Regions from separate parts of the Acidovorax cavernicola genome, predicted to be linked through region 1. Evidence: predicted binding sites of a transcription regulator. Region 1 holds the regulator's gene; the other holds the start of a gene.
The links. Region 1 encodes NrdR, which represses ribonucleotide reductase genes. Its sites were predicted from a motif close to CACNANATNTNGTG; they were not measured.
Positions count from the first base shown of each region.

Region 2: a site for NrdR is predicted at 1,979-1,992, ahead of D3H34_RS15970 (ribonucleoside-diphosphate reductase subunit alpha). Genes of this name have one in related genera too.

Region 1 covers NZ_QXMN01000001.1:39,246-46,877, forward strand. Annotated here, with positions in the region: gene ybgC (tol-pal system-associated acyl-CoA thioesterase) at 1-348, opposite strand, end outside; gene D3H34_RS00170 (pyridoxal phosphate-dependent aminotransferase) at 345-1,532, opposite strand; gene nusB (transcription antitermination factor NusB) at 1,621-2,151, opposite strand; gene ribH (6,7-dimethyl-8-ribityllumazine synthase) at 2,148-2,615, opposite strand; gene ribBA (bifunctional 3,4-dihydroxy-2-butanone-4-phosphate synthase/GTP cyclohydrolase II) at 2,622-3,776, opposite strand; gene D3H34_RS00190 (riboflavin synthase) at 3,773-4,435, opposite strand; gene ribD (bifunctional diaminohydroxyphosphoribosylaminopyrimidine deaminase/5-amino-6-(5-phosphoribosylamino)uracil reductase RibD) at 4,522-5,652, opposite strand; gene nrdR (transcriptional regulator NrdR) at 5,652-6,095, opposite strand; gene glyA (serine hydroxymethyltransferase) at 6,125-7,369, opposite strand; ZMP/ZTP riboswitch at 7,408-7,534, opposite strand; gene D3H34_RS00210 (lytic transglycosylase domain-containing protein) at 7,584-7,632, opposite strand, start outside.
Region 2 covers NZ_QXMN01000018.1:97,754-105,385, forward strand. Annotated here, with positions in the region: gene D3H34_RS15960 (sigma-54-dependent transcriptional regulator) at 1-1,122, shown strand, start outside; gene ampD (1,6-anhydro-N-acetylmuramyl-L-alanine amidase AmpD) at 1,109-1,726, shown strand; gene D3H34_RS15970 (ribonucleoside-diphosphate reductase subunit alpha) at 2,076-4,997, shown strand; gene D3H34_RS15975 (ribonucleotide-diphosphate reductase subunit beta) at 5,200-6,390, shown strand; gene D3H34_RS15980 (histone H1-like DNA-binding protein) at 6,590-7,150, shown strand; gene D3H34_RS15985 (carbohydrate kinase family protein) at 7,257-7,632, opposite strand, start outside.

The sequences.
Region 1 (7,632 bases):
GATCGTGCCTTCGCACAGCAAGACCGGTGCCGCGGCGCCGGTTCGCTTTTGCTCTGTTTTTGATAGCACGCGTTGACCGATTATCAACGACGCAGTGCCCAATTGTCGGAGCTCGGCTGTAACCAGCAGTTCGTCGTCCAGCCGCGAGGGCCGATGGTATTTGAGCTGCGTTTCGCTGACCACGAACTGGCCGCCGGTGGCTTCCTTGAGCTTGCGCTGCTCGACGCCCAGGGAGCGCAGCCACTCGGTGCGACCACGCTCCATGAACTTCAGGTAGTTGGCGTAGAACACGATGCCGCCGGCGTCGGTGTCTTCCCAGTAGACGCGGATGGGAAACTCGAAACTCATTGCGCGATCATGGCCCGCAGGCGTTCGACCGATTCCTGCAGGTGCGCCATCGAGCTGGCGGTGGAGAAACGCACGAACTTCGCGGTTTCCGCCGTGCCGAAATCGCGGCCCGGTGTCACGGCGAGGTGGGCGCGCTTCATGGTCTCGAAGGCGAAGTCCCAGCTGCCCGAGATGCCGAGCTTGTCGGCCACCTGGGTGCAGTCGGCCCAGGCGTAGAAGGCGCCGTCGGGTACCACGGGCACGTTCAGGCCGAGCGCGTTCAGCTGCGGAATGAACCAATCGCGGCGCGCCTTGAACTCGGCGCGGCGGCGTTCGTACTCGGCGATGCTCTCGGCCTCGAAGCAGGCCAGCGCCGCGTACTGCGACACCGTGCTCGCGCAGATGAAGAGGTTCTGCGCCAGCCGCTCGACCACCGGCACCAGCACTTCGGGCACCACCAGCCAGCCGAGGCGCCAGCCGGTCATGTTGAAGTACTTGCTGAAGCTGTTGATGCTGATGACGTTGTCGTCGATGGCCAGTGCCGTCTGCCCGAACGCGTCGTCGTACGAGAGGCCGAGGTAGATCTCGTCGATCAGCGTGATGCCGCCGCGCTGCGACACCACCTCGTGGATGCGGCGCAGCTCGTCGGGCGCGATCGAGGTGCCGGTCGGGTTCGAGGGCGAGGCCAGCAGCACGCCGCGCGTCTTGTCGGTCCAGGCGGCCTCGACCTTGGTGGCAGTGAGCTGGAAGCGCTCTTCGGCCGTGGTCGGCACCAGCACGGCCTTGCCTTCCGCTGCGCTCACGAAGTGGCGGTTGCAGGGGTAGCTCGGGTCGGGCATCAGGATCTCGTCGCCCGATTCGATCAGCGCGAGGCAGGCCAGCTGCAACGCGGCCGAGGCGCCGGCCGTGACGACGATCCGGCGGGCCGGCACATCGACGTTGAAGCGCTGCTTGTACCAGCCGCTGATGCGCTCGCGCAGGTGATCGAGGCCGGTGGCCTGCGTGTACTGCGTGGCGCCGGCGCGCACGGCACGTGCGGCAGCTTCCTGCACGAGGGGCGGGGCGGTGAAGTCAGGCTCGCCGATGTTCAGGAAGATCATCGGGCGGTCGGTGTGGGCGACTTCGCGGGCCAGCTTGCCCGCAGCCTTCGCCACCTCCATCACGTAAAAAGGTTCGATGCGCTGCGCGCGCGTGGAAATTCTCATCGCACCCCCAGGCTACGGCGCTGCGCGCCTTCGCCACCCCCCTCGCAAGCGAGGGGGCGAGCGCCTTCGGGCGGCCGGGCGGCGCTCCTCATGGACGCGCCTTGCCTGACGCCCGGTCGGCTTCCACTTCGAGCGGACGCAGCTGCGGCGCGAGGCCGTTGAGCACAGCGTTCACGTATTTGTGGCCGTCGGTGCCGCCGAATTCCTTGGCGAGCTCGATGCACTCGTTGAGCACCACGCGCCAGGGCACGTCGGGGCAGTTCTGGAATTCGTACACGCCGATCCACATCACGGCGTGCTCGATGGGCGAGATTTCCTCGAACTTGCGGTCCAGCAGCGGTCGGATCAGCGCGTCGAGTTGTTCGGCACCTTCGATCGAGCCGTGCAGCAGCGCGTCGTAGTGCAGCGCGTCGGCCTTGTGAAAGCCCGCGAGGTCGCGCGTGAAGTGGTCGATGTCGGTCGGGTCGTTGCGGCCCACCAGGTGCTGGTAGAGCGCCTGCAGCGCGAACTCGCGCGCGCGGCTGCGGTTCGACTTGGCTGCGGCCTTGCGCGCGCCCGTGCTCGTGAGGCCGGTGCGCGACTGGCGGGGTTTGGCGGGCTTGGAGGTGTCTTCGGTCATGAAAGGGTGGCCAGCAGTTGTGCCATCTCGACCGCCACCTGGGCGGCGTCGCGGCCCTTGTCGGTCTGGCGGGCGACGGCCTGTTCGAGGTTTTCGGTCGTGAGGATCGCGTTGGCGATGGGCAGGCGATAGTCGAGCGCGACACGGCTCACGCTCGCGCCCGATTCGTTGGCCACCAGCTCGAAGTGGTAGGTCTCGCCGCGGATGATGCAGCCCAGCGCCACGAGCGCGTGGTAGCCGCCGCGTTCGGCGAGCGCCTGCAGCGCCACGGGCACTTCGAGTGCGCCGGGCACCTTCACGTGATGGATGTCGGCAGCGGCCACGCCGAGCGCCTCGAGCTCCGACAGGCAGGCGGTCGCCAGCGCGTCGGTGATGTCGGCGTTGAAGCGCGCCTGCACGATGCCGATGCGCAGGCCTTTTCCGTTGAGGGGCGCGCTGGCCGCGCCCTGATTTGCACCTTGCATGGTCTTTTATTCTTTCGTGAGGTAGCCGGCGATTTCGAGGCCGAAGCCGGCGGCCATGCTCGGCATGCGACGCGGCGCGCCGAGCAGGTTCATCTTGTGCACGCCGCATTCGCGCAGGATCTGTGCGCCGATGCCGTAGTTGCGCAGGTCCATGCGGCCGCGCTCGGGGGCTTGCGCGGGGCGCGCGGTGCCGTCGAACTGCGCGAGCAGCTCGGCGGCGGTCTCGCCGCAGTTCAGCAGCACGGCCACGCCCTTGTCTTCCTTGGCGATGTGCGCGAGGCTGGCGTCCAGGCTCCAGGAGTGCAGCGAGCGGTTGACTTCGAGCGCGTCGAGCACCGACAGCGGCTCGTGCACGCGCACCGACACCGTGTCTTCAGGTGCCCACTTGCCGCGCACCAGCGCCAGGTGCACGCCGCGGCTCGGCTTGTCGACGAAGGCGTGGGCGGTGAAGGCGCCCCAGTTGGTCTGGATCTCGCGGCAGCCGACCTTTTCGACCAGCGACTCGACGCGGCTGCGGTGCTCGATCAGCGCGGCGATGGTGCCGATCTTGATGCCGTGCTCGGCTGCGAAGATCTGCAGGTCGGGCAGGCGGGCCATCGTGCCGTCTTCGTTCATCACCTCGCAGATCACTGAGGCGGGCGAGCAGCCGGCCATGGCAGCGAGGTCGCTGCCGGCTTCGGTGTGGCCGGCGCGCATCAGCACGCCGCCGTCCACCGCCTGCAGCGGGAAGATGTGGCCGGGCTGCACCAGGTCGGCGGCCACGGCATTGCGCGCCACGGCGGCCTGCACGGTGCGTGCGCGGTCGGCGGCCGAGATGCCGGTGGTCACGCCTTCGGCCGCCTCGATGGAAACGGTGAAGGCGGTGGAGTGCTTGGCGCCGTTGCGCTGGACCATGGGCGGCAGCTGCAGCCGCTCGCACATCTCGCGCGAGAGCGTCAGGCAGATCAGGCCGCGCGCATGGCGTGCCATGAAGTTGATGGACTCGGCCGTGATGTGGTCGGCGGCGATGACGATGTCGCCTTCGTTCTCGCGGTCTTCCTCGTCCACGAGGATGACCATGCGGCCGGCGGCCAGCTCGGCCACGATGTCTTCGACCGGAGAGATCGGTGCGGGTGCACGGTCGGCGCGGGAGGCGCCGATCGGCGTGACGGAGGCGTTCATTTCGAAGTGTCCTTGGGAGACGTGGAAGAGGGGGGGAGCATGCCGGCCTGAAGCATGCGCTCCACGTAGCGCGCCACGGTGTCGATTTCGAGGTTGACCTTCGAGCCGGCCGACAGGCCGCCGAGGGAGGTGTTTTCCACGGTGTGCGGGATCAGGTTGATGCTGACCTCGGCGCCGCCTTCGATATCGCTCACGCTGTTGACCGTGAGGCTCACGCCGTTGATGGTGATCGAGCCCTTGTAGGCCAGGAAGCGCGCGAGCGCGGGCGGTGCCACCACGCGCAGTTCCCAGCTTTCGCCGACGGGCGCGAAGAAGCTCACGCGGCCGATGCCGTCCACGTGGCCCGAGACGATGTGGCCGCCGAGGCGGTCGCTGGCGCGCAGGGCCTTCTCGAGGTTGATGCGGCTGCCTTCGTCGGTCAGGCCGGCCGTCTTGTCGAGGGACTCCGCAGAAATGTCGATGGTGAATTGCCGGCGCTCGGGTGCGAGCGTGGTGACCGTCATGCAGGCGCCGTTGAGCGCGATGCTGTCGCCGAGCCCGACGTCGTCGAGGTAGCCGTCGGGCACCTCGATGCTGAGTCGCTTGCCGTAGAAGGAGGAGGTGCCGAGGTCGTGGATGGCGGCGATGCGCCCCACGCCGGTGATGATTCCGGTGAACATTCGCACATTTTCGCAGACATCGAGGGGTCTTCGGCCCGGAGGGGCGGTTTGCGGCTGCGAATGTGCCGCGCCGCGGCGGCGGGAGCTCAGAAGTGGTCGCGGCCGGCGACGCGCGCCACGATGCGCAGGTCGGGCCCCAGCATGTCCACCGACTTGAATTCGAGGGGCAGCGCACCTGTCAGCGAGGTGAGCGGACCGTCGGCGTGCAGGTGGCTGGCAATGTCGAGCCCGCTGCCGATCAGCTTGGGCGCCAGGTAGACCAGCAGCTCGTCCACGCAGCCTTCGCGCAGCAGCGAGCCGTTGAGCTTGTGGCCCGATTCGACATGCAGCTCGTTGATGCCGCGTGCCGCGAGGTCCTGGAGCATCGCGGGCAGGTCGACCTTGCCGTGCAGGTTGGGCAGACAGGTGATGGTGGCACCCCGGGCTTCGAGCGCGGCCGCCTTTTCTTCGTTGTGCCGGCTGGCTGCGTAGATCCAGACAGCGCGGCCAGCTATGAAAATGTGAGCGTCAGGCGAGGTCTGGAGATGGCTGTCGACCACCACGAGGTGGGGCTGGCGCGGTGTGTCGACCAGCCGCACGTCCAGGCGCGGGTTGTCTTCGAGCAGCGTGCCGACGCCGGTCAGCACCGCGCCCGTGCGTGCCCGCCAGGCATGGCCGTCGGCGCGCGCGGCTTCACCGGTGATCCATTGGCTCACGCCGTTCTGCAGGCCGGTCCGGCCGTCGAGCGAGGCAGCCACCTTCATCCGAACCCAAGGCTGCTTGCGGATCATGCGGCTGAAAAAGCCGATGTTGAGTTCGCGGGATTCGTCTGCGCCCGGGCCGACCTCGACCTCGACGCCCGCTGCGCGCAGGCGCGCAAAGCCCTGTCCCGCCACGAGTGGATTCGGATCGGCCAGCGATGCCACCACCCGGCGCACGCCGGCAGCGATCAGCGCGTCGCAGCAGGGGCCGGTGCGGCCGTGGTGCGAGCAGGGTTCGAGCGTGACGTAGGCGGTGGCACCCGCGACCGAGTGGCCCTGGGCCTGTGCGTCGCGCAGCGCCATCACCTCGGCATGCGGACCGCCGGCTTGTTGTGTGTGGCCTTGGCCGATCACGCGGCCTTCGGCGTCGCACAGGACGCAGCCTACGCGGGGGTTCGGGTCGGTCAGTCGGATCGCCGATGCGGCCAGGCGCAGGGCGGTCGCGATGTGTGGCGCGTCGTGTTCGGAGGAAGGCATCAGATGTCGCGCAGCAGCTGCCGGAACTCGTCCACGTCCTCGAAGCTGCGGTACACCGAGGCAAAGCGCACGTAGGCGACCTTGTCGAGTTTCTTGAGTTCGCGCATCACGAGTTCGCCGACCTTGGTCGAATCGATTTCGCGCAGGCCGCTGGCCAGCAGCTTCTGCTCGATGCGCAGCAATGCGTTGTCGATCTGCTCGATGCTCACGGGGCGCTTGCGCAACGCCAGCATCATCGACGCGCGCACCTTGGTCGAGTCGAAGTCGGCGCGGCTGCCGTCCTTCTTGACCACGACGGGGAAATTGACGTCGGGGCGCTCATAGGTGGTGAAGCGCTTGTCGCAGGCGCTGCACTGGCGGCGCCTGCGGACGAAATCGGCGTCTTCCGAAACGCGGGTCTCGACGACCTGCGTTTCGAGATGACCGCAAAAAGGGCATTTCATGCGGCCGGTGCTTCTCTTCTTCTACGCAATCAACGGTAGACGGGGAAGCGGCTCGTCAGGGCGTGGACCTTGGCGCGCACCGCGTCGATGTTCGCCGCGTCGCGCGGGTTCTCGAGCACGTCGGCCACCAGGTTCGCCGTGATGCGGGCCTCTTCGTCCTTGAAGCCGCGCGTGGTCATGGCGGGGGTGCCGATGCGCACGCCGCTGGTGACCATCGGCTTTTCCGGGTCGTTGGGGATCGCGTTCTTGTTGATCGTCATGTGGGCAGCGCCCAGCACGGCTTCGGCTTCCTTGCCGGTGATGCCCTTGGCGCGCAGGTCGACCAGCATGACGTGGCTTTCGGTGCGTCCGCTCACGATGCGCAGACCGCGCGCGGTGAGGGTTTCGGCCACGATCTGGGCGTTCTTGACCACCTGTTGCTGATAGGCCTTGAACTCGGGCGTCAGGGCTTCCTTGAAGGCGACGGCCTTGGCGGCAATCACGTGCATCAGCGGGCCGCCTTGCAGGCCGGGGAAGATGGCGCTGTTGATCGCCTTCTCGTGCTGCGACTTCATCAGGATGATGCCGCCGCGCGGGCCGCGCAGGCTCTTGTGCGTGGTCGAGGTGACGATGTCGGCGTGCGGCACCGGGTTGGGGTACACGCCCGCGGCCACGAGGCCGGCGTAGTGGGCGATGTCGACCATGAAGATCGCGCCGACGTCCTTGGCCACCTTGGCGAAGCGCTCGAAGTCGATGTGCAGCGAGTAGGCCGAGGCGCCCGCGATGATCAGCTTGGGCATGTGTTCATGCGCCTTGCGTTCCATGGCGTCGTAGTCGATGGCTTCGTTGGCGTCCAGGCCGTAGCTCACGACGTTGAACCACTTGCCGCTCATGTTCAGCGGCATGCCGTGGGTCAGGTGGCCGCCTTCGGCCAGGCTCATGCCCATGATGGTGTCGCCGGGCTTCAGGAAGGCGAGCATCACGGCTTCGTTGGCCGAGGCGCCGCAATGCGGCTGCACGTTCGCGGCGTCGGCGCCGAAGATCTGCTTGACGCGGTCGATGGCCAGTTGCTCGGCCACGTCGACGTGCTCGCAGCCGCCGTAGTAGCGCTTGCCCGGGTAGCCTTCGGCGTACTTGTTGGTGAGCTGCGAGCCCTGAGCGGCCATGACGGCCGGCGAGGCGTAGTTCTCGCTGGCGATCAGCTCGATGTGGTGTTCCTGGCGCGCGTTTTCGGCTTGAATGGCGGCCCAGATTTCGGGATCGGTCTGTTCGACCAGGATGTTGCGGTGGTACATGGCAGTCCTTTGAAGACGAGGTCCTTGTTCAACCAAACAAGGGCTGCCCAGGCGAACGGCTGAACGCCTGTTGTGGTCAGGCGGCACGCTTCCAAGTGGTATTCCACGTCAGCGCGTGGCACCTTTTTCAGAGTGCTGCGCCTATCGCCAGTCGCGTACAGGCCGAGTGTAGCGCAGGCCCGGACGCATCCGGGCATGCAGGGCCGGCAAGGCCTCAGGAAACCGCGGAGAGCAGGGCGACCTTGGCCGGCTCGCTGCCGTTG
Region 2 (7,632 bases), on a different contig from region 1:
GCCGCCGGCCAGGGCGAGCGCCCCGATGCATTGGCCGTGACGCGCAGCGGCGCCACCGCGCTCGACCGGCTGGTCGGCGAATCCGACCCGATGCGCCTCGTCAAGTCGCGCATCGCCAAGGTGGCGCGCGGCATGGCGCCGGTGCTGGTGCGCGGCGAGTCGGGCACCGGCAAGGAGCTGGTCGCGCGTGCCGTGCACGGCTGCAGCCAGCGCAGCGAAGGCCCCTTCGTCGCGGTGAACTGCGGCGCGATCCCCGAGAACCTGCTCGAGGCCGAATTCTTCGGCGCCAAGAAGGGCTCGTACACCGGCTCGTCGCAGGACCGCGACGGCTACTTCCAGGCCGCGCGCGACGGCACGCTGTTCCTCGACGAGATCGGCGACCTGCCGCTGGCCATGCAGTCGAAGCTGCTGCGCGCCATCCAGGAGCGCAGCGTGCGCGCCATCGGCTCGACGCAGGAAGACGCGGTCGACGTGCGCATCGTCAGCGCCACCCATAAAGACCTGCACGCCGAGGTGCTGGCCGGCCGCTTCCGGCAGGACCTGTTCTACCGCCTCAACGTGATCGAGATCGCGGTGCCCGCGTTGCGCGAGCGCCGCGAAGACCTGCCCGCGCTGTGCACCGCGCTGCTCGCGCGCATCGCGCAGGACGGCGGCCTGCCCGTGCCGCGTCTGTCCGACGCGCTACTGCAGCGCCTGGCCCAGCACCCGCTCGACGGCAACGTGCGCGAACTCGAGAACCTGCTGCACCGCGCCGTGGCGCTGAACGACGGCGACGAGTTGCACATCGACCTGATGGGCGCGATGAAGCCCATGCCGGCAGCGCCGGTCGCGCCCCGCAGCGAATCCGCCGAGGCGCCGCCCGCCGTTGCGGTGGCTCCCGCCCCCGCGCCAGCCGCCGAACCCAAGCCCGTGCCGCCGCCGTTGCCCTCCGACCTGCAAGCCTGGCTCGATCAGCAGGAGCGCGAAATCCTCGTGCGCGCGCTGCACGAAAGCGGCTTCAACCGCACGGCCGCCGCCGCGCGGCTCGGCATGAGCCTGCGTCAGATCCGCTACCGCATCGCGCGCCTGGGCATCTCCACGCCCAACGGCGACGACGGCGCCACCTCGCATGCCGACGACTGACAGCCCCGCCACGGCACCCGCCGGCGACGACGGACTCTGGCGCGCCGGCTGGTACCGCTTCGCCAAGGCCCTGCCCTCGCCCAACTTCGGCCCGCGCCCTGCCGGCGCGCAGACCGACCTGATCGTGCTGCACTCGATCAGCCTGCCGCCTGGCGAATACGGCGGCGACGCCGTGCAACAGCTCTTCACCAACCAGCTCGACTGGGACGCGCATCCCTACTTCCAGTCGATCCGCGGGCTCGAGGTGTCCTCGCATTTCTATGTGCGGCGCAACGGCGAACTCTGGCAGTTCGTGAGCTGCGACGACCGCGCCTGGCATGCCGGCGTTTCGGCATGGCGCGGACGCACCAACTGCAACGACGACTCGGTCGGCATCGAGCTCGAAGGCCTCGAGGGCGAGCGCTTCGAAGAGGCACAGTACGAAACGCTGGCCAGCCTCTGCGCCGCACTCGCGCAGCACTACGCCATCGCTCATGTGGCGGGCCACGAACACATCGCGCCCGGCCGCAAGCAGGACCCCGGTGCCGGTTTCGACTGGCGCCTGCTGCGCGAACAGCTGGGCTGGAGTCCACAGATGTTTCCCGAGCAGGTGGTGGCGCGCTAATTTTTTCAATCGGGCGGCGAGGTGTGATGCGGCGCTCTCGCGGCGCAGCAATTTGATCGGCGCCACCGCGCGATGCAGCAACCATGCGGCCTGCAGGCCCAAATCGCCTTGCAAGCCACGCCCTGTGCGGGTTGCGCCACCATGGGCCAGTATTCACGCGGCATCGCTGGCGATGCGCTGGACCCAAAGCAATTCCGTAGGGGTTGTATCCATAGGAAAACGCTACATCTAGTGGGTTGTAGCCCTCCCACACCCTAGATATAGTGTCCTCCCGTTCGGCACCAACGCCGACGCAAGGCCCGCCGAGGCCTTGCCATCCAACAAGAATTGCCCAACCGAGAGGAAGCGAATGCAAACTGCACTGAACACCCCGTCGACCCCCCGCGCCGTCCCCGCGACGCCGCAGCAGCAACAAGACACTGCGGGCTCGCCCACCGGTCAGAACCTCGCCCACTACCAGATCATTCGCCGCAACGGCGCCGTCGTTCCCTTCGAGCCGAACAAGATCGCCATCGCCATGATGAAGGCCTTCCTGGCGGTGCATGGCACCCAGGGCGCGGCCTCGGCCAGCGTGCGCGAGACCGTCGACGTGCTGACCCAGGGCGTGATCCGCGCCATGGTGCGTTCGCGTCCGGGCGGCGGCACCTTCCACATCGAAGACGTGCAGGACCAGGTCGAGCTCGGCCTGATGCGCGGCGGCCACCATGAAATCGCGCGCGCCTACGTGCTGTACCGCGAACGCCGCACGCAGGAGCGCTCCCGCCAGGGCGAGCAGGACGTGCCCGCCGCACCGGCGCTGCACGTGCTCGACAACGGCGAGCGCGTGGCGCTCGACCTGAACGAACTCAAGGGCCTGATCGAATCGGCCTGCCAGGGCCTGGGCGACAGCATCACCGCAGCCCCCATCGTCGCCGAGACGATGCGCAACCTGTACGACGGCGTGCCGCTGGACGAGGTCTACAAGGCGTCCATCCTCGCTGCCCGCACGCTGATCGAGAAGGACCCCGACTACACCTTCGCCACCGCGCGCCTGCTGCTGCACACGATCTTCAAGGAAATCATCGGCCGCGAAGTGATGCCGGCCGAACGCGCCACCGCCTACGCCGACTACTTCCCGCAGTTCATCAAGAAGGGCGTCGAGAACGAGCTGCTCGACGAGAAGCTGCTGCAGTACGACCTGCCCCGCCTGGGCGCCGCCCTGAAGGCCGAGCGCGACAACCAGTTCGACTACCTCGGCCTGCAGACGCTGTACGACCGCTACTTCCTGCACGTGCGCAAGACCCGCATCGAGCTGCCACAAGCCTTCTTCATGCGCGTAGCCATGGGCCTGTCGCTGAACGAAATCGACCGCGAAGCCCGCGCCATCGAGTTCTACGAAGTGCTGTCGTCGTTCGACTTCATGTCGAGCACGCCCACCCTGTTCAACGCCGGCACGCTGCGCTCGCAGCTGTCCAGCTGCTACCTGACCACCGTGCCCGACGACCTGGACGGCATCTACGAGTCGATCAAGGAAAACGCGCTGCTGTCGAAGTTCGCCGGCGGCCTGGGCAACGACTGGACCCGCGTGCGCGCGCTGGGCAGCCACATCAAGGGCACCAACGGCGAATCGCAGGGCGTGGTGCCGTTCCTGAAGGTGGTGAACGACACGGCCGTGGCCGTGAACCAGGGCGGCAAGCGCAAGGGCGCGGTCTGCACGTACCTGGAAACCTGGCACCTCGACATCGAGGAGTTCCTGGAGCTGCGCAAGAACACCGGCGACGACCGCCGCCGCACGCACGACATGAACACCGCCAACTGGATCCCCGACCTGTTCATGCGCCGCGTGATGGAAAAGGGCACCTGGACGCTGTTCTCGCCCTCCAACGTGCCTGACCTGCACGACCTGTTCGGCGCCGAATTCGAGAAAGCCTACGTCGCCTACGAAGAAAAGGCGGCGCGCGGCGACATCAAGCCCGCCCGCACCATCCAGGCGTCGGACCTGTGGCGCAAGATGCTCACGATGCTGTTCGAGACCGGCCACCCCTGGATCACGTTCAAGGACGCCTGCAACGTGCGCTCGCCGCAGCAGCACGCCGGCGTGGTTCACTCGTCGAACCTGTGCACCGAGATCACGCTGAACACCAGCGACACCGAAACCGCCGTCTGCAACCTGGGTTCCGTGAACCTGCTGCAGCACCTGAAGGACGGCAAGGTCGACCAGGAAAAGCTCAAGCGCACCATCTCGACGGCGATGCGCATGCTCGACAACGTGATCGACATCAACTACTACGCCGTGAAGAAGGCGCGCGACTCCAACCTGCGTCACCGTCCGGTCGGCCTGGGCCTGATGGGCTTCCAGGATTCGCTGTACGAACTGCGCATTCCGTACGCCTCGCAGGAAGCCGTGCAATTCGCCGACGAGTCGATGGAAGCCATCTGCTACCACGCCTACTGGGCATCGACCGAGCTGGCCAAGGAACGCGGCAAGTACTCGAGCTACAAGGGCTCGCTGTGGGACAAGGGCATCCTGCCGATCGACTCGCTCGACCTGCTCGAGAAGGCCCGCGGCGGCTACGTCGAAGTGGACCGCTCGGCCACCCTCGACTGGGACACGCTGCGCGCCAAGATCAAGGCCGACGGCATGCGCAACTCGAACTGCGTGGCCATCGCCCCGACCGCGACCATCTCGAACATCATCGGCGTGGACGCCTCGATCGAACCCTGCTTCGGCAACCTGTCGGTCAAGTCGAACCTGTCGGGCGAGTTCACCGTGATCAACCACTACCTGGTGCGCGACCTGAAGCGCCTGGGCCTGTGGGACGACGTGATGGTCATGGACCTGAAGCACTTCGACGGTTCGCTGCGTCCCATCGACCGCGTGCCGCAGGACGTGAAGGCGCTCTACGCCACCGCGTTCGAAGTCGAAACCACGTGGCTGGTGGAAGCCGCCGCGCGTCGCCAGAAGTGGATCGACCAGGCGCAGTCGCTGAACATCTACATGGCCGGCGCATCGGGCAAGAAGCTCGACGACACCTACAAGCTCGCCTGGCTGCGCGGCCTGAAGACCACCTACTACCTGCGCACGCAGAGCGCGACGCACGCAGAGAAGTCGACCGTGCAATCGGGCCGTCTCAACGCGGTGTCCTCTGGTGGCGCAAGCAATGACGCACCCTCGGGCATGAGCGCACTCGAAGCCGCCGCTGCAGCAGCGAAGGCACAGATGAGCGCCATTCCCGCCACCGACATCGCGTTCTGCGGCGTCGACGATCCGACCTGCGAAGCCTGCCAGTGATGTGCAAGTGAAGCGTCATTGCAGACGCTTCGATCGATCAGCGAGGAGTTCGCAAAAGCGCGCGACGTTCAATCAATCAAGGCATTGACTGACGTCGCGCGATGCATGCGAGCAACATAACAACCACATAAATGGCGCGCGATGTGAACGGGCACTTTGCAACTCACATCGTTGCTCCGATAATTGAGCATTGGATTTTTCTATGTTGACCTGGGACGAAGAAGTCAAGCCCTCCTTACCAAAGGATATGCAACAAGGATTGCAGCAGCACCACGCATCGACCAGCGGTTCTCCCGCAGGTCGCGCGGTCGCCGCTCCGACTTCGTCGCTTGCACAACCCGCCCACGCCACCGCACCGGTGGCCGCCGCTGCCGGCCAGCGCGTGAAGGCCTCCGACAAGCGCATCATCAACGGCCAGACCGACGTCAACCAGCTGGTGCCGTTCAAGTACAAGTGGGCCTGGGAAAAGTACCTCGCCACCTGCGCCAACCACTGGATGCCGCAGGAAGTGAACATGACGCGCGACATCGCGTTGTGGAAGGACCCGAACGGCCTGACCGAAGACGAGCGCCGCATCGTCAAACGCAACCTCGGCTTCTTCGTGACCGCCGACTCGCTGGCCGCCAACAACATCGTGCTGGGCACCTACCGCCACATCACGGCGCCCGAGTGCCGCCAGTTCCTGTTGCGCCAGGCTTTTGAAGAAGCGATCCACACGCACGCGTACCAGTACATCGTCGAGTCGCTCGGCCTGGACGAGAGCGAGATCTTCAACGCCTACAACGAAGTGCCGTCGATCCGCGAGAAGGACCAGTTCCTGATCCCGTTCATCGACGCCATCAGCGACCCGAACTTCAAGACCGGCACACACGAGACCGACCAGACGCTGCTCAAGTCGCTCATCGTCTTCGCCTGCCTGATGGAAGGCCTCTTCTTCTACGTCGGCTTCACGCAGATCCTTGCGCTGGGCCGCCAGAACAAGATGACCGGCGCCGCCGAGCAGTACCAGTACATCCTGCGCGACGAGTCGATGCACTGCAATTTCGGCATCGACCTGATCAACCAGCTCAAGCTCGAGAACCCCGGCCTGTGGACCGCCGAGTTCAAGGCCGAGATCAAGGCGCTGTTCCTGCACGCCGTCGAGCTCGAATACAAATACGCCGAAGACACCATGCCGCGCGGCGTGCTCGGCATGAACGCCTCCATGTTCAAGGGCTACCTGCGCTACATCGCCAATCGGCGCGCGCAGCAGATCGGCCTCGAAACGCTCTTCCCGAACGAGGAAAACCCGTTCCCCTGGATGAGCGAAATGATTGACCTGAAGAAAGAGCGCAACTTTTTCGAAACCCGCGTGATCGAGTACCAGTCGGGTGGTGCGCTCTCCTGGGATTGAATTTTTCGATACACAACAATTCATGAATTCAAGAATTGCCCTTGCCACCGACTGCGCCACAGAGCGCGGCATGGACGAGGGCTCAGGTGTTCATGGTGCTGGGGCTCAGATTCCAACGCCATGAATCGCTTCACGCTCCCAACGCGCGTGGAGTGCTTCAATAGGTTGATTTTTTCAACTTGATCAAGGAGAAATAGAAATGGCAACTGCAAAGAAAGCGCCGGCCAAGAAGGCCGCTGCAAAGAAGGCTCCGGCTAAGAAGGCTGTCGCCGCGAAGAAGGCTCCGGCAAAGAAGGTCGCTGCCAAGAAGGCTCCGGCAAAGAAGGCCGCCGCCAAGAAGGTCGTAGCGAAGAAGGCTCCGGCAAAGAAGGTCGCCGCCAAGAAGGTTGCGGCCAAGAAGGTCGTAGCGAAGAAGGCTGCACCGGCGAAGAAGGCCGCTGCCAAGAAGGCACCGGCAAAGAAGGCCGCCGCCAAGAAGGCGCCTGCCAAGAAGGCCGTAGCGAAGAAGGCGCCTGCCAAGAAGGCTGCCGCCAAGAAGGCGCCTGCGAAGAAGGCTGCTGCCAAGAAGGCCCCTGCCAAAAAGGCCGCGGCCAAGAAAGCCGCGAAAAAGCCCGCTGCCAAGCCTGCCGCTGCTGCCAAGAAGCCTGCCCCCAAGAAGGCTGCCGCGCCCGCCAAGGCTGCCGTAGCGCCTGCCCCTGCGGCGCAAACGACGCTGAATCCCCAGGCAGCATGGCCGTTTCCGACGGCCAGCAAGCCCTGAGTGAATTCTCAGCAGCCCTGAAAGGCACGAAGCCCGGCACCGCAAGGTGCCGGGCTTTTTTCATGGGCGCCCGCCGTCGCCGAAGCGATGCGGGCAGGCCTGTGATTTACAGCTCGAGCGTCGCGCGATCGACCTGGTAGTTCTGGGGCCCGCGCTGCGCGATCTTGAGCGCGCCGATGCGGTTGCCGAGCGCCGCGCAGCGCGCCAGCGGCCATTCCTTTTCCAGGCCGTACAGCAGGCCGCCGCGCCACGCATCGCCGCAGCCCGTGGGTTCGATCACCGCCGTCGGCGTCACACCGGGCACGTGCTCGCGCTCGCCGTCGGTCCACACCTCGCAGCCTTCGGCGGCCAGCGTGACCACGAGGCCGCGCACGCGCTTCGAGATCTCGGCCAGGCTCCAGCCGGTGCGCTGCGACAGCATCTTGCCCTCGTAGTCGTTGACGACGACCCAGCTCGCGAGATCGATGAAGTGACGCAGCGCG